DNA from 3 places in the Marinobacter sp. NFXS11 genome. Region 2 is predicted to be linked to each of the others. Evidence: predicted binding sites of a transcription regulator. Region 2 holds the regulator's gene; each other region holds the start of a gene.
What was found. Region 2 encodes FliA, which starts transcription of late flagellar genes. Its sites were predicted from a motif close to CTAAAGTTTNNNNNNNNNNNGCCGNTAA; they were not measured.
Positions count from the first base shown of each region.

Region 1: J3362_RS14700 (methyl-accepting chemotaxis protein) is a predicted target of FliA. The motif match lies at 4,099-4,126, and genes of this name have one in related genera.
Region 3: J3362_RS15860 (flagellar protein MotY) is a predicted target of FliA. The motif match lies at 5,055-5,082, and genes of this name have one in related genera.

Region 1 is NZ_JAGDDV010000002.1:1,239,223-1,247,241, reverse strand. It holds gene J3362_RS14725 (formate dehydrogenase subunit gamma) at 1-368, shown strand, start outside; gene J3362_RS14720 (hypothetical protein) at 365-493, shown strand; gene J3362_RS14715 (sulfurtransferase TusA family protein) at 468-725, shown strand; gene J3362_RS14710 (sensor domain-containing protein) at 832-3,267, shown strand; gene J3362_RS14705 (hypothetical protein) at 3,306-3,890, opposite strand; gene J3362_RS14700 (methyl-accepting chemotaxis protein) at 4,193-6,118, shown strand; gene J3362_RS14695 (NADH-quinone oxidoreductase subunit L) at 6,245-7,819, shown strand; gene J3362_RS14690 (YbcC family protein) at 7,819-8,019, shown strand, end outside.
Region 2 is NZ_JAGDDV010000001.1:821,905-829,923, forward strand. It holds gene J3362_RS03900 (uracil-xanthine permease family protein) at 1-129, opposite strand, end outside; gene upp (uracil phosphoribosyltransferase) at 132-770, opposite strand; gene flhA (flagellar biosynthesis protein FlhA) at 989-3,169, shown strand; gene flhF (flagellar biosynthesis GTPase FlhF) at 3,230-4,537, shown strand; gene J3362_RS03920 (MinD/ParA family protein) at 4,606-5,418, shown strand; gene J3362_RS03925 (RNA polymerase sigma factor FliA) at 5,450-6,193, shown strand; gene cheY (chemotaxis response regulator CheY) at 6,356-6,739, shown strand; gene J3362_RS03935 (protein phosphatase CheZ) at 6,760-7,545, shown strand; gene J3362_RS03940 (chemotaxis protein CheA) at 7,562-8,019, shown strand, end outside.
Region 3 is NZ_JAGDDV010000003.1:26,847-34,865, forward strand. It holds gene rdgC (recombination-associated protein RdgC) at 1-151, shown strand, start outside; gene J3362_RS15850 (bifunctional acetate--CoA ligase family protein/GNAT family N-acetyltransferase) at 208-2,952, opposite strand; gene J3362_RS15855 (histone deacetylase family protein) at 3,162-4,088, shown strand; gene J3362_RS15860 (flagellar protein MotY) at 4,095-5,012, opposite strand; gene pyrC (dihydroorotase) at 5,196-6,227, shown strand; gene rnt (ribonuclease T) at 6,272-6,928, shown strand; gene J3362_RS15875 (methyl-accepting chemotaxis protein) at 7,003-8,019, opposite strand, start outside.

The sequences.
Region 1 (8,019 bases), on a different contig from region 2:
AGATCATTTTCTGGACCGTGATGGTGTTGGGCGCCTCCGTTTCCCTGTCCGGTCTGTCGCTGCTATTCCCGTTCCATATGCCGATGTTTGCCGACACCTTCGGTATCATCAACAGCATCATTGGAACCAGCTTCCCGACTGAACTCACGCCACACGAAGAAATGCAATACGCCAACATCTGGCACTCGATTGTAGCGTTTGTGATGATGCTGGCCATCATTGCCCACATCTACATCGGCTCCATTGGTATGGAGGGCGCGTTCGACGCCATGGGCAACGGGCAAGTGGACGTGGAATGGGCCCGTCAGCACCACGATCTGTGGGTCGCTGAGGTTGAAGCCAAACAAGGCAAAGGAGGTTCGTCGTGAAGGTCATGATTTCCGCTTTTGTCGCAGCTCTGCTGATTGCCACTGCTGCACCGATGGTGCTCAATCAGTTCGGTTGGTCGGCTGCCGAACAGGGCAGCAGTGCAACGAGTGTGCGCCTTGACTGATCAGCCCGGGGTATACCAGATCGACGCTGTCGGTCTGGTATGTCCTCTCCCCATCCTTCGGTTCAAAAAAAGGACCAAAGACCTGCCTAGCGGAACATTGGTCGATTTCCTCGCGGATGATCCCACCGGCCGAAAGGATCTTCAGGCCCTTTGTGATATCACTGGTCACAGGATTGAATGGACCAGAGAGGAAGAAGCTGGCGTCACCCGTTACCGTATTTCCCTCGCATAAAACCACATCTGAACTTTCAATTTTCCCTGCACTCCGCCAAGCCCTCTTGGTAAATAAGGCGCCAACAGCCTATCTTTAATTAGGACCTCTAATAGTTGGCATTCCGATGATTTCAGACCCACTCTTTTCCACTCCAGGCGAGGAAAACGCTCTTTACCTGGAGCTTACCGACGGCATTCCCGGGGCAATCTTTCAGTATATTCTCCATCCTGACGGCACCGACCAGTTGAGCTACATCAGCCGGGGGTGTGTTGATCTGTGGGAGATTGAAGCGGCACAACTGAAACGTGATCCGGGCCCACTATGGGAAATGATTCTGCCTGGAGATGTTGAGGGATTGGCCCGGTCGATTCGTGGTTCTGCGGAAACCATGACCTTCTGGAGACACGAGTGGCGGATCAAGCCAGCATCCGGTGTTGTGAAATGGCTGAGTGGCACCGGCACTCCCAAACAGCGTGAAAATGGAGACATATGCTGGAATAGCGTGATCATTGATGTAACACGCGAACGTCAGACCCAGGAAGCATTGGACAGTTTCTTCGACCAGCGCATGACGATGAACGCGATGGTCGACTTCGAGGGCAAGTTCGTGAGGGTCAATGGGCTTTGGGAAACAAAGCTGGGCTATCGTCGCGACGAACTGGAAGGGGAGGTTTTCATCGAGTTCGTCCACCCGGAGGACCGTGAGAAAACCCTGAGTGAAGCCGGCAGAGTGATAGAAAAGAGCGAAGGGTCATCGGAGTTTGAAAACCGGTATCGGCACAAAGACGGCTCCTACCGCTGGCTGTCCTGGTCATCAGTGACATCCCCCGAGGCGGGGTTGATCTATGCAGTTGCTATTGATGTGACGGAAGCGCGCATCGCTGATGACAAGCTGCGTCAAGCGGCGACGGTGTTCCAGAGTACGGTTGAAGGCGTGATGATCAGCGATCTGGATAACAGGATCATTGAGGTTAATGACGCCTTTTCCCAGATTACGGGCTATACGGAAGAGGAGGCCATCGGCAAAACGCCCGACCTTCTCGATGCGGGAAAACACGATCCAAGCTTCTTCAATGCCATTTGGCAAAGTGTTCGGGAAAACGGGCACTGGCGTGGTGAAATCTGGAGCCGCAGGAAAGACGGAAGTGTCTTCCCGGAACTACTGACCATCAGCACTATTCTCAACAAAGACGAGCCGGTCGGCTATGTGACGGTATTTTCAGATATTTCTACACTGAAAGCCCATCAGGAAAAGCTGGATTATCTGGCTCACCACGATCCCCTGACGGGCCTCCCAAACCGCCTCCTTTTCAATTCCCGATTGCAACAGAGCATCCGTCTGTCGGAGCGAACCGGCCGTTCTATAGCGGTATTATTCATCGACATTGATCGATTCAAAAACATCAATGACAGTATGGGCCATCCCACGGGGGACGAACTGCTCAAGCACGTAGCGGCTCGCCTGAGGGAGCAGCTACGTGCTTCCGACACGGCGGCACGCCTTGGAGGTGATGAGTTCGTCGTTCTTCTGGAGGACATTGACGGCGCGGAACATGCCGGACAGGTCGCCGACACGCTGATGAAAGCGTTTAAAGAGACGTTCGCCATGGACGATGTCGAGATCGGGGTAACCGTGAGCATGGGAATCAGCCTCTTTCCGCAGGACTCCAATGACGCGGCAGAACTGCTGGCTGACGCAGATGCAGCGATGTATCAGGCCAAAGAGAACGGCAGAAACACCTACGCATTCTATTCGAGCGACTCGACCGCCCGAGCACTGGAGTACGTTTTCTTCGAGAATGCTCTCAGGAAGGCTGTTTCTGACAATCAGCTCTTTCTTGAGTATCAGCCCCAGTTTGATCTGGAGCTTGGAAAATTAGTCGGTATGGAAGCGCTGATACGCTGGCAGCATCCAGACAAGGGACTGATTACACCGGATCGCTTCATACCGATTGCCGAGCAGAATGGCACCATAAGAAACATAGGACAGTGGGTGCTGCAAACGGCCTGCCACCAGGGGAAAGCCTGGCTGGATGCCGGCCTCGACATAGGACGCATCTCTATCAATGTCGCTGCCTCGCAGTTTCACGATGAGAACTTTCTTGCAGAGGTGTTTGCGATTGTGGATGAATCCGGATTGCCTCCAGAGCATCTGGAACTGGAGGTAACCGAGAGCTCGTTCATGCACCAACCGGAGCGGGCCATACCGAAGCTTCACGCACTCAGAGAGAGAAACATCACCATCGCCATTGATGATTTCGGTACCGGCTATTCCTCCCTGAGCTACCTGAAAAGACTGCCCATCGACAAATTGAAAATAGATCGGTCTTTCGTGATGGATTTGCCGGATGACGAAGAAGACAAAGCCATTGTGCGTGCGATTATCGGTTTGGGAAAAACCCTCAAACTGAAAACGATTGCCGAGGGCGTTGAAACCGAGGCTCAGGTGGCGTTTTTCAAGCAGGCACAATGCGATGCCCAGGGCTTTTACTACAGCCGCCCCATTGGCACGGATGCGATGGACGCTTTTCTTCGTTCGCCGCAAACAAGCGCGCAGTAAACAAACAGCAGTATTAGTTTGCCGGCGAGCACCTGATCCTAGTGGCCACCTCGTGGATGCTTGCGGGCCTCCAGGTTACCCAGCGACATTTTCACGTCTCGATCCGACAGTTCTGGAAGATCGTCAAAATTCGAAACCTGCGGGAATTTCAAATCGATCACAGTCGCCAGCGTATCGTCGATACACAGTGTGTCTGCCACGGCCTGATGACAACCAGGCATCAGGATTGCCCTGACCTCGCCGATTTCTCTTGTCCCCGTCTCAACGTCGCCAGAGCGACTGGCGCTTATCACGGTGAGGGACTCGCCCCAATCCACGGCGCTGCCTTCAACGGGTTTCGCTTCAATCCGCTCACAGGCTGTCAGGGTTGCTTCAAGCAACGTGCGGAAATTGGCCGATTCAGCCAGCCGCTCGGCCTTTTCACGGGCACTGCGCTCTTCGTCATGCACCAATAATATGTAGGGCGTATTATCAACGAAGACACCCCAGTAGTCGGCTGCAATGGCTTCGGGTTTCGGGTGATAAAGCCCAGCGGTCAGGGTCGAGTGCTTTTTTCTTCGAGCCAGGACCGCCCCATTTTTTTCACAATCCAATTCTTTGCCTCGGTCTTTTCCGGTTTTCACTTCTTGCACACGTCTTGGAGGGACAGCAACTAGACGCTGAGTTCCAGACTTATCGGCGCATCATTTCGTGGACGCCGAAATATGGTGATTGCGGAAAGCTTTTACAAATCCGAAGCCAGGCCAATGCTGTCAGGGACCCTTTGCTGCTCACTAGACAGCCCATACACGTCGCAATTTCTGGAATCATTCACGAATGACGAAATAATGATTAACGAAGCACCGATCACGGCCGATATAACAAAGATCGCAGTGGTTTGCGCGCTCCAATAGTCCGTCCGGCTTATAGATTCTGGGGAATCAGCATGTCTATCAGAAAACTGTTCATCGTCTCGATTGCCGTTGTTCTGCTGGTCATCGCATTGCTCGCAAGCATTGTGATCGCTTTGAACACGCAGAAAACGATCACGGCAGATGTGGCAGAAAGGCAGAGTGATCTTGTCGAGGAGATCACCGGAATGCTCTCCATCACCGACGAGCTCATGTCAAAACGGGTAAAGAATTCTCTGAATCTGCTGATTGAACGCGGTCAGCAAATGGGAACCGCAAGGGTTCAGGGAACGGAACCCGTCGCAGGCAAATCGGCGCCGGCACTGTTTCTTGGCGACACCATGATCAACAACGACTTTGATCTGGTGGACGGGATTACCGACATCATGGATGGCACAGCCACTCTCTTCGTCCGGGATGGTCAGGACTTTGTAAGGGTTTCCACGAACGTAAAGAAAGGCGATGGATCCCGCGCCATCGGCACCACGCTTAACATGGCCGGCGCAGCGGGGCAGGCCATCAGCCGGGGCGAAGCCTACTTCGGCCAGGTCGATATCCTCGGCAACCCCTATCTCACCGCTTACAGCCCGATCCGCAACGCGTCTAACCAGATTATCGGCATCTGGTACGTGGGCTATTCCGCGGACCTTGAAGAACTTGAAGCAGCTATCACCTCATCCAGTCTGCTGGACAGGGGATTTCTCGCCCTGGTGGACGATAAGGGTCGGCTTCGGATGCATTCCAACACAATTGAGCCTGATCCACTGCAAAACCTGCTGGAAACCGAGCCGGAAGGTTGGAATCTTGAACGCACTGCGTTCGACCCCTGGGGGTACCAGATTGTAACCGGCTATTCAGAAGACGAAGTGGCAGCCATGGTTCGCAATCAGACGATCAAGACGATCATTGCAATTCTGATCGGCGGACTGGTGCTGATCGGCTGTCTGAGTGCCCTGGCACAATTGGTTGTAGCCCGACCTCTTCAAAAAATGATCAATGCCATCAACGACATTGCCAGTGGAGAGGGCGACCTTACAGTGCGGTTCAATGCAACGGGCAAGAGCGAACTGGATGTCATGGCCCAGGGCTTCGACCGCTTGCTTGATCGGTTACAAACCACGATTTCAGAAACCAAAGGCTCGTCGGAAAGCCTGCTTGAGGCCTCGTCGAGTCTCAGGGGCATTGCATCGGACTCCGCAACCGTCGTCTCGCAACAAACCGAGGAGACAGAGCAGGTTGCAACCGCCATGAATGAAATGACAGCAACCGCTCAAACCGTTGCCGAAAGCGCATCCAGGGCCGAAAACATTGCGAAAGAGGCGGATGGTCTGGCCGAAAGTGGCCAGTCGCTCATTGCAAAAACCACCGCAAAAATACAGAGCCAGCTCGAAAACAACCAGAGCTCCGTGCAAACCAGCGCTTCACTGAGAGCTGCATCGGATAACATTGGCAATATTCTTTCCGTCATCGAAAACATTTCAGAACAGACCAACCTTCTTGCCCTGAACGCAGCGATTGAGGCAGCCCGAGCCGGTGAGCACGGCAGAGGTTTTGCGGTGGTCTCCGACGAAGTCAGAAACCTGGCCCGTCGAACCCAGGAATCAATCAAGGAGATCCAGGATCAGATCAATCACCTACAGGAAGGCGTTGCCGGTGTAACAAACGTTATTGAGGTTGGCAGCCAGCTGGCTACTGAAACCAACGACATGATCCGCGAAACCGGTAACGCGATCGAGGCACTGCGCGAGAGCGTTAGAACCATTCGGGATACCAACATTGAAATGGCCAGCGCCGCCGAGCAGCAAAGCCAGGTTTCTGAAGACATCAACCAGCGCCTTGAGCACATTCGACAAATGGCTGGCAGCAGCCAGGAGAACGCCGCATCAACCAATGAGGCGGCAGAAACATTGAAACAACTCGCTGAAAAACTGAAGTCTCAATTGGACTCTTACCGGACCTGACCCAGTTTCCACACCCGGAAATCATTCTTTAATACCGAACGAATTAATCAGATATATATATTTTTGTTCACAGCAAAAGCCTCGGATACTACGCGTACTAAATACTTATGATTCCGAGGTCCTCGCATGTTCGATGTTCAGGCGATCGAATCCTTGTTCCCACTGCTGGTTCCGCTGCTTTTCGGTGCCGGAGCAGTGGCGACCGGATTGGCAACCAACCAGAGCAACCTTCTCGCACGGTCATTGACCTTCAAGCTTGCCTTTGTATCGGCTTTGGCCGCCGCAATCGGAAGTTGGTGGTGGCCGGTCGATGGCGTCTGGTTCAGTCACGCGCCTCTGGCCTCAATCATGTTGCTGCTGATCACTTTGCTGGGCATGGTGCTGGGACGCTTCTCGGAGAGGTATCTTGCGGGGGATCCCGGCCAGCGCCGTTTCATGATCTGGCTTCAGGTGATCCTCGCGAGCGTGGCCATGATCGCCATAACCAATCATTTGTTGGTGTTCCTCGTCAGCTGGATTGCCATCAGCGTGAGCCTGCACCAGTTGCTGATGTTCTTTCCTGATCGCCCGCGCGCCGCCCTGGCCGCGCACAAAAAATTCATTTTTGCGCGGATTGCGGAGCTCTGCTTGGCACTGGCGTTCCTCCTGCTTTATGTCCAGTACGACACGCCGTTTATTGATCGGCTTCTGGCCCAGGTATCCGGTGCAACAGAGGTGCCCGCCGGCGCCCAGATCGCTGCGGTTTTGATGGCCGTGGCTGCTTTGCTCAAATGCGCACAGATGCCTTTCCACGGTTGGCTGATTCAGGTGGTGGAATCACCCACGCCGGTTTCCGCCCTGCTTCACGCCGGCGTTGTGAACCTTGGCGGTTTCCTGATGATTCTGATGGCACCGCTCATTTCCGAAGTAAGCGCCGCCCAGTGGCTGCTGCTTGCAGTCGCAGGCCCCACGGCGGTGTTTGCCAGCCTTGTCATGATGACCCGTATTTCCATCAAGGTAAGGCTGGCCTGGTCAACCTGCTCCCAGATGGGCTGGATGTTGGTTGAGTGCGCTCTGGGGCTATACGAGCTGGCGCTCCTGCATCTGGTTGCACATTCCGCATACAAGGCACACACCTTCCTGAACGCCGGCAATACCGTTGAGTTGTCGATGAAAAAACGTCTGGTTGCCGTCAACGAGCCCGGGGCAAAACAATGGCTGGCCGCTGCCGCCCTGGCGGGCCTGTTCATGCTGCCGACTGTTTTCCTGTCCAATGAAGCCGGCACAGCACACATGTTTTCATGGATTGTGCCAGGCATCGCCCTGACGATTCTGCTCTCAGAGTTCCTGTCAGCCGGCGGCGGCGTTCTCACCGTTGCCCGTGGCCTGATTATTGGTGCTGCCTTCTGGGCACTGTACTGGCTACAGAAAACCTTCTTCGGTTTGATGCTTGCGCCACCGGAAAGCCAGGCAACCCTGCTTGAAGTGGCTTTTGTCGCTGCCCTTATCGCAATCCTGGTACGCGGCTACTACCAGATTCGCTACCACCGTTTCTCACCCTCAGGCGCCAGCCTTTACCGGTTCCTGTTCGCCGCGGGCTACCTTGATGAGTGGTCCACCCGCCTGACCCTGAAAATCTGGCCTGCCAAACTGCCTGATGTCGTTCGGCCGCGAGCCGTGGTCAGCGTCTCTTCAACTTCTGGTTCCAGGGAGTCCGCATAATGTTAGCGTCGAGCCTTAATGCCACCACCGAAGCAACCATCGACACACCAGATTGGCAGGGGGCAGTCACCGATGCCTGCGCCCGAATCGCGCCCTCCTGGCCCTTGGATCAGATGATCGCCGTGAATCCGTTCTGGGAAATGCGGGACCTGCCATTCACCAGGGTCGCTTCACGCATGGCGGCACTCAATGGTACCTGC
Region 2 (8,019 bases):
AAACAGGGCCACGTTGGGATCCAGCCCGGTAATCAGTGGCATCAGAACCAGCGCGCCGAACGCCACCAGCAGCATCTGGGAGCCAGCAATGGCCTGTTTCCAGACCGGGTCGTTGGTATGGTCCTGCATTCTTAAACGTCCTTTTGCTTGGTGCCGAAGATTTTGTCGCCGGCATCGCCGAGACCCGGAAGGATGTAGCCTTTGTCGTTGAGGCGCTCATCAACGGAGGCGGTGTAGATAGACACGTCCGGATGTTTTTCCAGAACCTTTTCAACGCCTTCGGGCGCGGCAACCAGAACCAGGGCCCGGATCTCGGTGCTGCCAGCCTTCTTGAGCAGGTCAATGGTGGAGATCATTGAGCCGCCGGTGGCGAGCATCGGATCGACAATCATGGCCATGCGCTGGTCCAGTTCGCCCACCAGCTTTTCAAGGTAGGTGCTGGCCTCGAGAGTTTCCTCATTGCGGATCTGGCCGACAACACTGACCCGGGCCACCGGAATCAGGCTGAGGACACCGTCAAGCATGCCAAGGCCGGCCCGCAGGATCGGCACGATGGTGACTTTCTTGCCGTGAATCTGTTCCACGTTAACCGGCCCTGCCCAGCCTTCGATGGTCTTTTCCTGCAGATTAAAGTCTTTGGTGGCCTCGTAGGTCAGGAGTGCACCGACTTCCTGTGCCAGCTCCCGGAAATTCTTGGTGCTGATGTCCGCACGGCGCATGATGCCGAGCTTGTGGCGGATCAGAGGGTGTTTTACCTCGTGGATTGGCATGGGGTCACCTGTGTGTCTGATTGGAGTTTTGGCGTCGCGATCAAATGGCGCAAGGATACCGCATCTGGCAAGGCGAGTCAGGCTGCAAATGGCTGCTTAACGGAAATCCCCTAAGGGGTGGTACGGATCTTGCGATAACCCTTCCAAACGACGCTCCGGTGTCAGATTTTCGACCTTCAAAACGCCTGCAGGCACGGCCAATCGGAGAAGTATCCGGCATGGACAGAGCTTTAGTCCTCAATAACGTCAAAACCCTGACGCGGGGCAACCTGGGCATACCCATCATGCTGATGGGCTTGCTGGGCATGATGATTCTGCCCATGCCGGCGTTCCTCCTGGACGTGTTCTTTACTTTCAACATCACCCTGTCCATTGTCATTCTGCTGGTGTGTGTCTACGCCCTGCGGCCGATGGAGTTTGCGTCCTTCCCGACAGTCCTGCTGGTAGCCACACTTCTGCGTCTCGCCCTGAACGTGGCGTCTACCCGGATTGTTCTGCTGAACGGCCACGAAGGCGGCGATGCCGCCGGTAAAGTGATCGAATCCTTCGGCGCCGTTCTGATCGGCGGCAATTACGCCGTGGGTCTGGTGGTGTTTGCGATCCTGATGATCATCAACTTCCTGGTCGTGACCAAGGGTGCCGGCCGGGTCTCCGAGGTGAGCGCCCGTTTCACGCTGGATGCTATGCCCGGCAAGCAGATGGCGATTGATGCGGACCTGAACGCCGGCCTGATCAATCAGGATGAGGCCAAGCATCGTCGTGCCGAAATCGCCCAGGAAGCGGATTTCTACGGCTCCATGGACGGTGCGTCCAAGTTTGTGAAGGGCGACGCCATTGCCGGCCTGCTGATTCTTGCGATCAACATCATTGGCGGTATTGCCATTGGTATGCTGCAGCACGGTCTGGATTTCGGGCTGGCCATGGAGCGATATGCGCTGCTGACCATTGGTGACGGCCTGGTGGCACAGATTCCCTCGCTGCTGCTGTCCACGTCTGCTGCAATCATGGTAACGCGGGTTACCTCCAGCCAGGACATGGGCGGCCAGATCCTCCAGCAAATGTTCAGTGCGCCCAAGGCGCTGTCCATTGCCGCCGCTATCCTGATCATTCTCGGCCTGATTCCCGGAATGCCCCACGTGGCCTTCCTGGGTCTGGGTGCACTGGCCGCCGGCGCTGCCTGGTATATCTGGAAGCACCAGAGACAGACCGTCGAAGAAGATGGCGCATTCCCGGTTAGGGGCGCGGGCGGGGCGGCTCCACGGCCGGCGGGTCGTGATCTGCCTCCAGGCGGTGATGCTGGCGGCGATCAGGGGCGTCAGCTACCGGCCCCCGGAGAGACCAAGGAGCTGGGTTGGGACGATGTGTCCACTGTCGATATTGTCGGTCTGGAAGTGGGTTACCGGTTGATCCCGCTGGTGGACAAGTCACAGGGTGGCCAGTTGCTCAGTCGTATCAAGGGCGTTCGTAAAAAGCTGTCCCAGGATCTCGGCTTCCTGATGCCCTCGGTCCACATTCGAGACAACCTCGATCTGATGCCCAATGTCTACCGCATCACCCTGATGGGCGTGACCATTGCCGAAGCGGAAATCCATCCGGACCGCGAACTGGCCATCGACCCCGGTCAGGTATTCGGAAAGATAGAAGGCATTGAAGGCAAGGATCCGGCGTTCGGTCTGGACGCCAGCTGGATTGAGCCAGACAAGAAAGACCAGGCCCAGACGCTCGGCTATACCGTGGTCGATGCCAGTACGGTGGTCGCGACCCACCTTAACCAGGTACTGCAGAAACACGCCCACGAGCTGCTGGGCCATGAGGAAGTCCAGAAATGGCTGGATCAGCTTGAAAAGATTTCTCCGAAGCTGGCCGAGGAACTGGTACCCACCACCGTATCCATCAGTCTGCTGCTGAAAGTGCTGCAGAACCTCCTGAAGGAAGAAGTGCCGATCCGAGACATGCGGTCCATTGCCGAGGCCATCGTGAACGTGCATCCGAAGAGTCAGGATCCGAAGCTGTTGACCACCGTTGCGCGGCAGTCCCTGCGCCGGATGATTGTCCAGAGTATCTGCGGCAACGAATCAGAGATACCGGTGATCACCCTGGATCCGGATCTGGAACAGTTATTGCTAAAGTCTGTTCAGCAGAGTCAACAATCCGGCGGACAGGAAGATATTGGCCTGGTCCTGGAGCCGAATATGGTTGAAAAACTCCAGCGCTCGCTTCAGGAGAGCGTCCAGCGTCAGGAGATGCTCGGCAAGCCAGCCATTCTGCTGGTGTCCGGGCCCCTGAGGCCGGTGCTGGCGAAGTTCGCCAGCTACGGGGTAGAGCGGCTCCATGTGCTCTCGTACCAGGAAATTCCGGATAACAAACAGATTACGATCGTGGCGTCCGTTGGCCAGTAACGGCGCGGATGACAGAGCGGACAGCGCCGGCACGGCGTTGCCGGTGGAGGAAGAGGCATCATGAAAGTAAAACGGTTTTTTGCTCAGACCATGGCCGAGGCGCTCAAGCAGGTCAGTGAACAGATGGGGCCGGACGCCGTGATCCTTTCCAATCGTCGGGTCGACGGCGGTGTCGAAATTGTGACGGCGCTGGACTATGACGAGAATATGGCGCGCCAGCGACTGGGCAACCAGGCAGAAGAAGCCACCAACGGGTCCCGCTTGGCCGAGATGCACGCCGACCAGCACAGGCGTCTTGAGGACGAGCTGAGCCGGTCCCGGGACCGCATCCGTGAAGTCCGGGAAAAGCGGGCATCCCAGGGCGCGAGCTACGCCGGTTCGTTCGCTGGCATTCAGGAAGAGGTGAGCGGTGGTTTTGGTGATATTGAACCTCTGCCACAGGCGCCGAGGGAAGCCTATTCCGATGAGCTGGCGCAGATGCGGGCCGAGATCAGCTCGCTCAGAGACATGATGCAGGGCCGTCGGCCGCAAACGGAGCCGGAGGTTTCTGCGACCACCGCCGTGCAGCAGAGGCTTGCCGAGCGCTTGCAGGAGTTCGGCCTCGGCAGTGATCTGGCGGGGTCAATTTCCCGTCGTCACAAGGCGGGGCGTCTGGAAGACGGTTGGAAGCAGTCCCTGAAAATGCTGTGTACCGGGGTCCGGACCTCCCGCATGGAGTGGCTGGATGAGGGCGGCGCCTACGCGTTGGTGGGGCCGACAGGGTCCGGGAAAACCACCACCATCGGAAAACTCGCCGCTCGCTACGTGCTCAAGCATGGTTCCGATTCCGTGGCCCTGGTTACCACGGATCGCTATCGGGTGGCGGCGCACGAGCAGTTATTCGTGTTCGGTCGGATCCTGAATGTGCCGGTTCGGGTCGTGGATGAGAGCCACAGTCTGGACGATATTCTGGACGAGCTGTCAGACCGTCATCTGGTGCTGATTGATACCGCCGGACTGACCAGTGCGGACAAAGGCTATCAGGAACAGCTGGCCGAACTGGCTCGCAGCCATCACAATATCAAAACCCATCTGGTGGTCTCGGCAACCAGTCAGCCTCGCATCATGAAATCCGTGTGGCATTGCTATAAGATGGCAAATCTTGCGGGCTGTGTGATGACCAAAATCGACGAGGCCCTGACGCTGGGCGAGTCTCTCGGGTTTGTGATGGAAACCGGTCTGCCGGTAGCCTATTACACAGACGGCCAGAAGATTCCTGAAGACCTGCACCACGCAGAAGCCGTTCCGCTGGTGCGGTTGGCCGTGGATCGGCTGAAAACACTCCAGCAACAGCAAGCGGTCGCAGAGGGCCTGAAAGAACACGCCTGAGACCGGACAGATTGACAGCAGGCGTCGGAGAAACAGCCGGCGAAACGTGGCGAGAGACCAAAAACAGTATGAGCAGAGCACATCCGGTACAGGTGATTGCAGTTTCCGGCGGAAAGGGTGGTGTCGGCAAGAGTAACGTGTCGGTTAACCTCGGAATTGCCCTGGCGCAGAAAGGCCGGAGAGTGGTGCTGCTCGACGCCGATCTGGGGCTCGCCAATATCGACGTCTTGCTGGGCATCACTGCCAATCGCAACCTCCAGGATGTTCTGGCCGGCGATTGTGACCTGAAGGACGTTCTGGTGAATGGTCCCGGCGGCATCAAGATTGTCCCCGCCTCTTCCGGTACCCAGAGAATGACGCAGCTCAGCCCCATGGAGCATGCCGGGCTGATTAACGCGTTTAGCGAGCTTGGGGACCAGATTGATGTTCTGATTGTGGATACCGCTGCCGGTATCTCCGAATCGGTGGTCAGTTTTCTCAGGGCGTCCCAGGAGTTGTTGCTGGTGGTGTGTGACGAGCCCACGTCCATTACAGACTGTTACGCCCTGATCAAGCTCATGAATCGCGAGTACGGCACGAATCGGTTCCGCATTCTTGCCAACCAGGTCCGGAATGAACAGGAAGGCCGGCATCTGTTTGAAAAACTGACCCGGGTCACCGAGCGCTTCCTCGATGTGGCACTACAATACGTGGGAATAGTCCCCTACGATGAGGCCGTGAAGAAAGCGGTTCAGCGTCAGCGTGCGGTGCTGGACGCCTATCCCAGGGCGAAAGCTTCACTGGCCATCAAGGCGTTGGCGGACAAGGTAGATAGCTGGCCGTTGCCGTCCTCTCCCCGCGGGCATCTGGAATTTTTTGTGGAGCGGCTCGTCGAAGTCTGAATCGGATCCAGTCAAACAAAAAACCGGATACATGACATTGGCGAAAAACCTCGGAATCTATAACCAGTCAAGCGCGCAGAAGCCGGCTCAGCTCATTGAGCAGCACGCGCCGCTGGTCAAGAAAATTGCCCTTCACCTGATGGCCCGCCTGCCGGCGTCCGTCCAGCTTGAAGACCTGATGCAGGCCGGCATGATCGGTCTGCTCGAGGCCGCCCAGCGTTACAGTTCCACCAAAGGTGCTACTTTCGAGACTTACGCCGGTATCCGGATTCGCGGCGCCATGGTGGACGAAATCCGCAAGGGTGACTGGGTGCCACGTTCTGTTCACCGCAACGCCCGTCGAATTTCCCAGGCCATCAAGACCGTTGAAGACCGACTTGGCCGAGAAGCCCATGATCAGGAAGTGGCCGAAGAGCTGGGTATGGGGCTGGCCGAATATCACTCCTACCTTTCCGATTCCAACAGCGGTCGACTTTTTAGCCTCGACGAGCTCAATGAATCCGGAGAGCTGCCGATAGAACAGACAGAGACGCAGGATAATCCCCTGGAGGGATTGTCCTCCGATGCCTTCCGGAGGAGCCTCGCTGAGGCGATTGAAGACCTGCCGGAGCGGGAAAAGCTGGTGTTGAGCCTTTACTACCAGGAAGAACTGAACCTCAAGGAGATTGGTGCGGTGCTTGGCGTCAGTGAGAGCCGGGTAAGCCAGATTCACAGTCAGGCAGCCCTGCGCCTTCGGGGCCGGCTCTCGGATTGGCGCCAGGAATCTGACAGCTGACCGCGTTCAGTCTGTGTCGGCAACGAGGTAGTCTGTAGTTTTTGGTAACCGATGCTTTACAACCGAAGCAAAGATCCGACAATAAGCGGTTAAAACAGCGGCCTGCTAGACTTTGAACGCAAAGGTCAAACGAATTCCGGGTGTTACTAACTGGAGGTCCCATTGGACAAAAACATGAAAATCCTCATTGTGGACGACTTCTCCACAATGCGACGGATCATCAAGAACCTGCTGCGTGATCTTGGCTTCACCAACACCGATGAAGCTGACGATGGCAACACGGCGCTGCCAATGCTCAAAAGCGGCAAATACGATTTTCTGGTGACCGACTGGAACATGCCGGGCATGTCAGGCTTCGATCTTCTCAAGGCCGTTCGGGCAGACGAGAATCTCAAAACCCTGCCGGTATTGATGGTGACTGCTGAGGCCAAGCGCGACCAGATCGTTGCCGCTGCCCAAGCAGGCGTGAATGGTTATGTGGTCAAGCCATTCACCGCTGCCGTGCTCAAGGAAAAGATTGAGAAAATCTTTGAAAGAATCCAGTAACCAGAGGTCGGATGGCTCTCATGAGCGATAGCAAAAAGAACCATCGGGGCCTTGAACCGGAGGTGACGGAAAAGCTCCAGCGGCAGGCAGCGGAACTGGCCGAGAGTGTTGATGCGGGTGATTATGCCAAAGCCATGACCCTGATCAATGAACTCAGCGAGGTAAGGGATCAGAGTCTGTACCGTGAGGTAGGGCGGCTGACCCGGAGCCTGCACGAAGCAATCCGGAACTTCCAGATTGATCCCCGTAACGCCGAACAGCAGGAAGCCCTGTCAAAGATGACAGATGCCTCTGATCGTCTCGAATACGTTGTGCAGATGACCGGCGAAGCAGCCAACCGGACCATGGACCTGGTTGAGGAAACCATGCCCGTGGCCAATGCCCTCAGAGACGAGGCCGCCGCGTTGCGTGATGAGTGGCAGCGCCTCCGTCGCCGGGAAATGCAGCCGGCTGAGTTTCGCGAGCTGTACGGCCGGATTGATCGCTTTTTTGTCAGCATGGCAACCGATGCCGACACCATGTACAGCAACCTGTCGGAAATCCTGCTGGCTCAGGACTATCAGGATCTGACAGGGCAGGTCATCCAGAAGGTCACCGCTCTTGTGAAAGAGGTTGAGGAGCAGATGCTCAGCCTGGTGGTGATGGCCAGTCATGTGGACCAGCTCACGGGCACGGTGCACCAGATTGAAGAAAAAGAAGAGTCTGCAGAGAAGGGCGTCGGGCCCCAGATCAAGGCCGATGAGCGTGAAGATGTAGTTTCGGGACAGGACGACGTAGACGACCTGTTGTCCAGTCTCGGTTTCTGAATAATGAGGGTAGCGCATGGCGTTTGATGCTGATGAAGAGATTTTGCAGGACTTCCTGGTAGAAGCCGGCGAGATCCTCGAAAAGCTGTCAGAGCAGTTGGTAGATCTTGAGCAACATCCTGACGACAGTGATCTGCTTAACGCCATCTTCCGTGGCTTTCACACCGTTAAAGGCGGCGCGGGCTTCCTTCAGCTTGAAGCACTGGTAAATTGCTGCCATTCCGCCGAAAACGTTTTTGACATCCTGCGCAATCACAAGCGCAAGGTGGACTCTGAACTGATGGACGTGGTTCTCGAAGCCCTGGATAACGTCAATGCCATGTTTGAGCAGGTCCGCAATCACGAGGAGCTGACACCCGCCCCGGACGAACTGATCGCCCGCCTGGATGCCCTGGCCCAGCCGGAAGGCGAGGGGGCGCCGGCCGCTGCGGCTCAACCTGAGCACAAACAGAGCGAACCGGCAGAAGACGGTGG
Region 3 (8,019 bases), on a different contig from region 2:
TCAGGATCAACTGGACGATGTCGACGTGGACGACCACGCTGCCAAGTTTGATGCGGCTTTCACGCTCATGACCCTTGAGCTGTCCCGGCTGATTCCAGGGCTCCTGGAAGCGCTCGGCGGCGAAGATCGGTCTGCGATTGTCGAAGAGTAGTGCCGTAAATCCGGGCCAGATACCCGCCTTATCTGACCCGGCCTCCCTTGCGCTCTTCAGTGGGCGCTCTTTCCCAGCCGCTCTCTCTGCCAGTCTTTTTCCGGTTCGTTCAGGACCAGCCGCAGATCCATCACTTCCTCTTCGGTATTGAACTTGATTTCAAAGCCCAGATGTTCCGCCAGCTGCAGCATGGGACGATTATCCGGCAGCACATTGCCCACCATTTCCACGGTGCCCCTGGCCCGACAGTAATCGATCATCTTCTGCATCAGGGCAACGCCGAGGCCTTCGCCCTTCATTTTATCGTGCACCATGACCGCGAACTCGCATTGCAGGTTATCGGCATCGGTCCAGGTGCGCACGGTTCCCAGGGTTTCCTCGCCTTCCCCGTCTTCCCTGGGCGCGTTGGCAATAAAAACCATCTCCCGGTCGTAATCGATTTGCACCATCTGGGCTACGTCTTCGCGAGAGAAATGCTTGCGATACTGGAAGAACCGGTAACGAATGGATTCCGGCGACTGCAACTCATGGAACGCCCGGTGGGCAGGCTCATCTTCCGCCAGTACCGGTCGAATGATGACCCGGCGCCCCGATTTGGGCAAAACAATCCATTCCTCCAGTTCCCGCGGGTAAGGCTGAATAATCGGCCGCCCCGGCTTGTCGGCCAGATTGATGGCAATATTGACAGCCACGGCCCCCTGCTCGTTGAACAGCAACGGCGAGATCTCAAGCCCCTTGATTTCCGGAATGTCGATAACGATCTGTGAGAGGGTGACCAGGGTCTCGGACACCGCGCGGATATCCTCCTCCGGCTTCAGGCTGTGCTCTTTCAGCAGCTTGTACATGTAGGTACGGCGCAGAAGCTCACGGGCCAACACCATGTTCAATGGCGGCAGTGCGATCTGACGATCGGTCATCACGTTTATCTGGGCGCCAGCTGCACCACAAACCACCAGGGGCCCAAACAATGCGTCCCGGGTAATGCCAACACTGAACTCGATCCCACCCACGTGCTGGTAGGAACGCTGAACCGCAAACCCGAGAAAACCACTGTCCGGGAAATGGCTCTTGTACTCCTCCATCAGGTAGCGGCAGGAATCCATGATGGCCGCCTCGCTGTTCAGTTTCTGGACCGTGCCCTTGTAACGACGCTGGGTGGGACTCAGGTCCAGGAAAGGATGGCACGCCTGCTCATGAATGATGGTGATATCGATGGGGCGCCGCTCAACCGCAAACACCTCCAGCACCTCTTCCATATCGTCGCAGTACATGGTTTCGATGGTGTTGATCCCGTAATCCCGCACCAGATCCCGGGCTTCCCGGTTCGACAGGTGATACCGACCTGCTCGCAGTGCCCTGTTGACCACATGACGGGTGTGGGTGCGGTCTGCAAAGTGGTCGGTAAAGGATTCCGGCGTTTCCGTAAGCAGCCGCTGAACCCGCTGGTGACGAACATGCTGCATGAATGCCATCACCGCTTTTTCGGGATTGAAGAACGACGGCAGCCCGGCCCGGTAAAACTCTTCCCGCGCATCCATGACCGTACTTTGGCCGAGCCAGCAGGTGAACACATTCAGACGTGTGCCCTTGGACGCCTGCACAACGGCGTCCGCAATCTGCAGGCTGTCCTCCGTCAGACTCGGGGCATACATCACCAGAACGTTTGCCACTTCCGGATCCTTTGCCAGGATCTTGATGGCCTGGCCATACAGCTCCGGCGAGGCATCGTAGTTAAGGTCAATGGGGTTTTTACGGGTCCAGTAAGGTGGCAGCAGCTCGGCCAGGTTCTCAATGCTGGATTTCGACAGCTCTGCCAGTTCACCACCAAGATCCGCCAACCGATCCACGGCCAACACCCCGGGTCCGACCCCATTGGCCATGATCGCCAAGGTTTCGCGGCGCAAGGGACGCATCCGCGTCAATGTCTCGAGCGCATCAAACATCTGGCCAAGGCCATCCACCCGGAGCACACCTGCCCTCTGAAGCATGGCGTCGTAGATTGGATCGCTGCGTTTCAGGCCATCAGGAAGGTCATGGGAAAACCACTCCGACTCCGGTACCCGCCCGGACTTCACCGCAATCACAGGCTTTGTGCGGGACGCCACCCGAACCGCCGACATAAAACGCCGGGCATTGGGAATGTTTTCGATGTGCAGAAGAATCGCACGGGTCTGGGTGTCCTGAGCCAGATAATCAATCAAGTCGTCGTGATCGATATCCATGCCATCGCCCAGGGTCAGAAAGTAGGAAAACCCCACACCACGGGCGAACGCCCAGTCTATGACCGAACTGGCGATGGTGCCGGACTGGCCAACGAAGGCAACCCGGCCAGGGATAGCGCCCATATGGGCGTAGGTAGCGTTCAGGCTGCGGGCGGGGACCATCAGGCCAATGGTGTTGGGGCCCAGTACCCGGATTCCGGTTTCCCGGGCCGCTTCTCGAACCGAATACATCAGGGGCTGGCCGGTTTTGCTGTGAGTACGTGACATGCCGCCGGTCATAACGATCGCGGTGCGCACCCCGGCTTCCCCCAGCCGCTTGATGGTCTTGGCCACGGTATCCGGCGGCGTACAGATGATTCCCAGGTCCGGGGTAAATTCCATTTTTGAGACTTTCTTGACGCAGGGAACCCCGTGCACGTTGTCGTAATCGTTCTGGTTCACCACCAGTAACCGGCCCGGATAACCGCCCCCCATAAGATTCCGCAATACCATACCACCAAGGTTGTCTGCCCGCTCCGACGCACCGATCACCGCAATGGATGCGGGATTGAACAGGCTCTCCAGATACCGGGTGCTCAAGCTGACTCTCCTTCGTATGCGGCCGGCAGGCCGTTGGGGAAATAAATGTAATAAAACAGGTTACTTATGAGTGTATCTCTTATCTTAGGCCTTGATCCGCCGATGTGAAATGACTATCGCCCCTATAAGACCAAAGAAACACGGCAACGTGCACTTTTCCCTGATAAGCTTGAAGAAAATATAAGCATATCGAAGGCAGTCCGAGACGTATGACCACGGCATTCTTTTCCCACGATGACTTCATGAAACACAACATGGGGCCGGAACATCCGGAAAGCCCGGAGCGGCTGGCGGCCATCATCAGCTACCTTGCTGATACCGGCCTGGACCAGAAGCTGGACTGGGTTCGACCGGAAGAAATCACCCGTGATCAGCTTCTGATGGTGCATCCGGAAAAATATCTCCATCAACTGGACCTGATGCAACCGACCCGCGGCCGCGTGTTTACCGACCCGGACACGGCCATGATGCCCGACACCCTTCGAGCCGCCCGTCTCGCAGCTGGTGCCAATGTCCAGGCCGTGGATATGGTTATGAGCAGCCAGGTTACCAACGCGTTTGTTTGTGCCCGACCGCCCGGGCACCATGCCGAGCGGGCGAAATCCATGGGGTTCTGTTTTTACAACAACGTTGCCCTCGCCGCCATGCGCGCCCTCACCTTTCATCATTTGGAGCGAGTCGCGATCATCGATTTCGACGTGCACCAGGGCAATGGCACCGTAGACATTGTCGGTGGCGACGAACGTATCCTGATGTGCTCAAGCTTCCAGCACCCTTTCTACCCGCACTCCCACGTGCACCGGCAGGCCGACAACATCGTGAATATTCCGATCGAGGCAAACTGTTCGTCTGAAGAGTACCGGAAGCAGGTGGAGGCGGGATGGCTGAAGCGCCTGAATGAATTCAAACCGCAGTTGATCCTGATTTCGGCGGGTTTTGATGCCCACCGGCTCGATCCGATGGCAGAACTGAATCTGGATACGGAAGATTATCGCTGGCTAACAGAAATGATTGTGAGTGTCGCCAGTGAGCACAGCAATGACCGGATCATTTCAACCCTGGAAGGCGGTTACCACCTGCGGGCCCTGGCGGAAAGTGTCAATGCCCACCTGGAAGTTCTGGATTCGGTTTACTGACGCCAATCAGCCCCTGGGTTCGCCGCCATAGCCGTTAGCCTGCTGCAGTTCCGGGCGGTCACCGGCCCGTTGCAGGCGGATATTGGTGCGGCGGTTATCTGCGGGCCGGTTGGATACCGGGTACTGGTCGCCGTGAGCCCGAACCGTAATCATGTTTTCATCAATACCGCTCGCCTTGAGGTAGTCAGCCACCACATTGGCGCGATCCTCGGACAGCGCACGGTTGTCGATCCGGCTGCCAATACTGTCACTATGACCATCCACGAAAATCCGCTCAACCGTGGAATCGGCATTCACATAAACCACGATGTTATCCAGTAGTTGCCTGTCGGCATCGGACAATTGCGTGCTGCCGCTCGCAAAGGGCACCCTCGAGCGCTGGATCTGATCAAAGTTTACCGGCAGAAGATTGGACGTACAGCGCTGATAACGCTGGTACTCGCCGGCGAAGTTGATGTTGGAGACCTGAACCCGCACCGGGCGGCCATCAAACCACGACTCCCTGGTTACCGTCGGACGCATCCCGTCCAGCAGGCCATGGGCGACCACGAAGGCCTGACGGGTATCCAGCGAGACCTGACGGCGATCATCCGATACATTGACCGTTCCCAGGGGCTTCGGCGCCACACCCGGACGCCAGGCCGGTGCCTCGACCACAAGGCTGCCGCGCCCTGGTCGCATCAAGGCAGCATCGGACTCCAGGAAAAAGCTGAGACTTTCGCCGGCGCGATGATTGAACACAGCCCGACCGTAGCCGGGAACTTCGTGCACCAGGCGGCATTCGAATACCGACTCGGCGAGATACCACTGGCTGTTCTCGATTCCGGCGCCATAGCTGGCAGCCTGCGCAGTTGCCCGCAGAAGCAACACGGGCAACGTGGCAACCAGCAGAGTATTCAGGAGTTGTCCGGGGCGAAATCCCATAGAGCTAGCCATCAGTGTCCGGAGTTAGCAGAGTCAGACTGTTTATCGGCCTGAGCCGGAAGTTCTTTAGCCACTAACCGGAAAACAATCACCCGCGCCTTCTGGTATAATTCGCCAAATTTTTCAGGCTCCCAGAGAATCGGGCACAAGCTCGCCCCGCCAAAGGTATTTCGGACAACCGCCATGACAGACAAGCTCACGCTCACACGCCCCGACGACTGGCACCTGCACGTACGGGACGGCGACATTCTCACGGACGTGGTACCGGCTACGGCTGCCTGCTTCGGTCGCGCCATCATCATGCCCAACCTGGTACCGCCGGTGACAACCGCAGCCGATGCCACAGCCTACCGGGAACGCATTCTGGCGGCTGCCAATGGCGCTGCATTCGAGCCGTTGATGACGCTGTATTTGACCGAGAGCATGACGGCGCAGACTATCCGGGATGCCAAGGCTGCCGGCGTTGTGGCCGCCAAACTTTACCCGGCCGGCGCAACGACCAATTCCGACTCCGGCGTGAAGGATATCCGCAACATCTACCCGGTTCTGGAGGCCATGGCCGATTGTGGCATGCTGCTGCTGGTACACGGCGAGGTAACCGATGCCGATATCGACATTTTCGACCGGGAAAAGGTGTTTCTGGAGCGTGTCCTGGCACCCACTCTCGAGGCTTTCCCGAACCTCAAGGTTGTACTGGAACATATCACCACGGCCGATTCCGCAGAGTTTGTCCGGCAGCACGCCGGAGAAAACCTCGGTGCGACTCTGACGCCCCAGCACCTGATGTATAACCGCAACCACATGCTGGTAGGCGGCATTCGACCGCATCTCTATTGCCTGCCAATCCTGAAGCGTAACCGCCATCAACAGGCGCTCAGGGACGCGGTGGCCAGCGGCGACAAACGCTTTTTCCTGGGCACGGATTCCGCCCCTCATTCGAAGGATCGCAAAGAGGCAGCCTGCGGTTGCGCTGGCTGTTACTCGGCTTACGGCGCAATCGGCCTGTATGCGGACATTTTCGAAGAGCTTGGCATCCTGGATAAACTTGAAGCATTCGCCAGTTTCAACGGGCCGGATTTCTATGGCCTACCGCGGAATACCGATACCATCACCCTGATTCGTGCCCCCTGGACCATGCCGGCAGAGCTGCCGCTGGCCGACGGAACCATCGTGCCCCTCAAGGCTGGTGAAACCGTTCACTGGAAACTGGCGTAAACCTGACTTATTCCTTCTCACACACGGCCAAGACCGGAGCTTGAGTGACTGACGAAAACAAACCACCGCATCCTATGTCCCGCCGCTTTCGCGGGTTTCTGCCTGTTGTAGTCGACGTGGAAACCGCTGGCTTCAATCCCGAGCGGGACGCCCTGCTGGAAGTGGCGGCAGTGATACTGACCATGGACGAGGACGGCTGGGTGCGGCGCGCTGAGACCCACGTTCAGCAGATCGATCCTTTCGAAGGCGCGAATCTGGAGCAGTCCGCCCTTGATTTCACCGGTATTGATCCGTGGAATCCGGAGCGAGAAGCGGTACCCGAGCGGGAAGGACTCAGCGAGATCTTCAGCCCCATTCGCAAGGCGGTAAAGAACCACGATTGCAAGCGAGCCGTCCTGGTGGGCCACAATGCCACCTTCGACCATAACTTCATTTTTGCAGCCGCGCTGCGGGCCGACATCCGTCGTAACCCGTTCCATCCTTTCTCAACCTTCGATACCGCCACGCTGGCTGGCCTGGCCTATGGCCACACGGTTCTGGCCCAGGCCTGCAAACTCGCGGGCATTCCGTTCAGCAACAAGGAAGCCCATTCCGCCGCCTATGACGCGGAAAAAACCGCAGACCTGTTCTGCGGCATTGTGAATCGCTGGAAAGAACTGGGCGGCTTTCCGCCTCCGGTGATCCCCGAAGAGACCGAGTAACCGCCATAAAAAAACCCGCTGAAGCGGGTTTTTTTCTGTGTGCCAGGCATAATTGTGGAAGGCACGCCTCGTACTCAGCTGACTTTAAACCGGGACAGCGAATCCTTGAGCTGATGAGACAACTCCGCCAAGTCACCACTGGCTTCGGAGATCTGGACCATGGCCTGTTTGGTCTCCAAGGACTTTTCAGCAATTGTGGATACGTTGCGCGTTACTTCTTCGGCCGTGGCTGATTGCTCTTCGGAAGCCGTAGCAATCTGCTCGGCCATACCGGACATCCGGGTGACCTCTTCCACTGCCTCGCGAAGCTGCAACACTACGGTTCCGGCCCGCTCAGAAATACCTCTGGCCTGGGTGCTGCAACGGGTAACGACCTTTGAAGCACGCTCCGACGAATTGACCAGAGTTTCGATGGAACTACTGATCTCCTCGGTCGCCTTCTGGCTGTTCTGGGCCAGGCTGCGCACCTCATCCGCGACCACCGCGAAGCCCCTGCCCTGTTCACCGGCCCGGGCCGCTTCAATAGCGGCATTCAGAGCCAGCAAGTTAGTCTGGTCGGCGATGGACTTTATCGAATCCAGAACCCTGGTGATGGATTCCATATTCTTTCGCAAGTCCTCTATGCCGGCTTCTGCTTCCTCCAGTTCCCTGGCCATAGCACGGGTGTCCGCAGCGGAGGATTCCACCTCGGTGGCGCTGCGGCTGACCGCCTCATCAGTGCGCCGGGCGGCGGCTGCCGATTCCGAGGTATTCTGGGACACCTCGCTGATGGCAGAGGACATTTCTTCAATGGCCGACGCCACCTGCTCAGTCTGCTCTGCCTGCTGATTCACACTGTCCAGAGTCTGCGAGGTGGTGCCGGACAACTGTTCAGATGCACTGGCCTGGCGCTGGGAAGCCTCTTCAACCTTGAAGATCACTTCTTTCAGGTCCGACACCATCTTGAGCATGGAGCCGTATACGCCCGTGGCCCTGTCACTGTCGGACGAATCAATGACCAGGTTACCCGCAGCCACCTGTTCCGCCAGTGCCTGCAATTCGGCCGGGTCTTTGCCAAGGGGTTTCATGATCCGCGCCGCGGTCCAGACTGC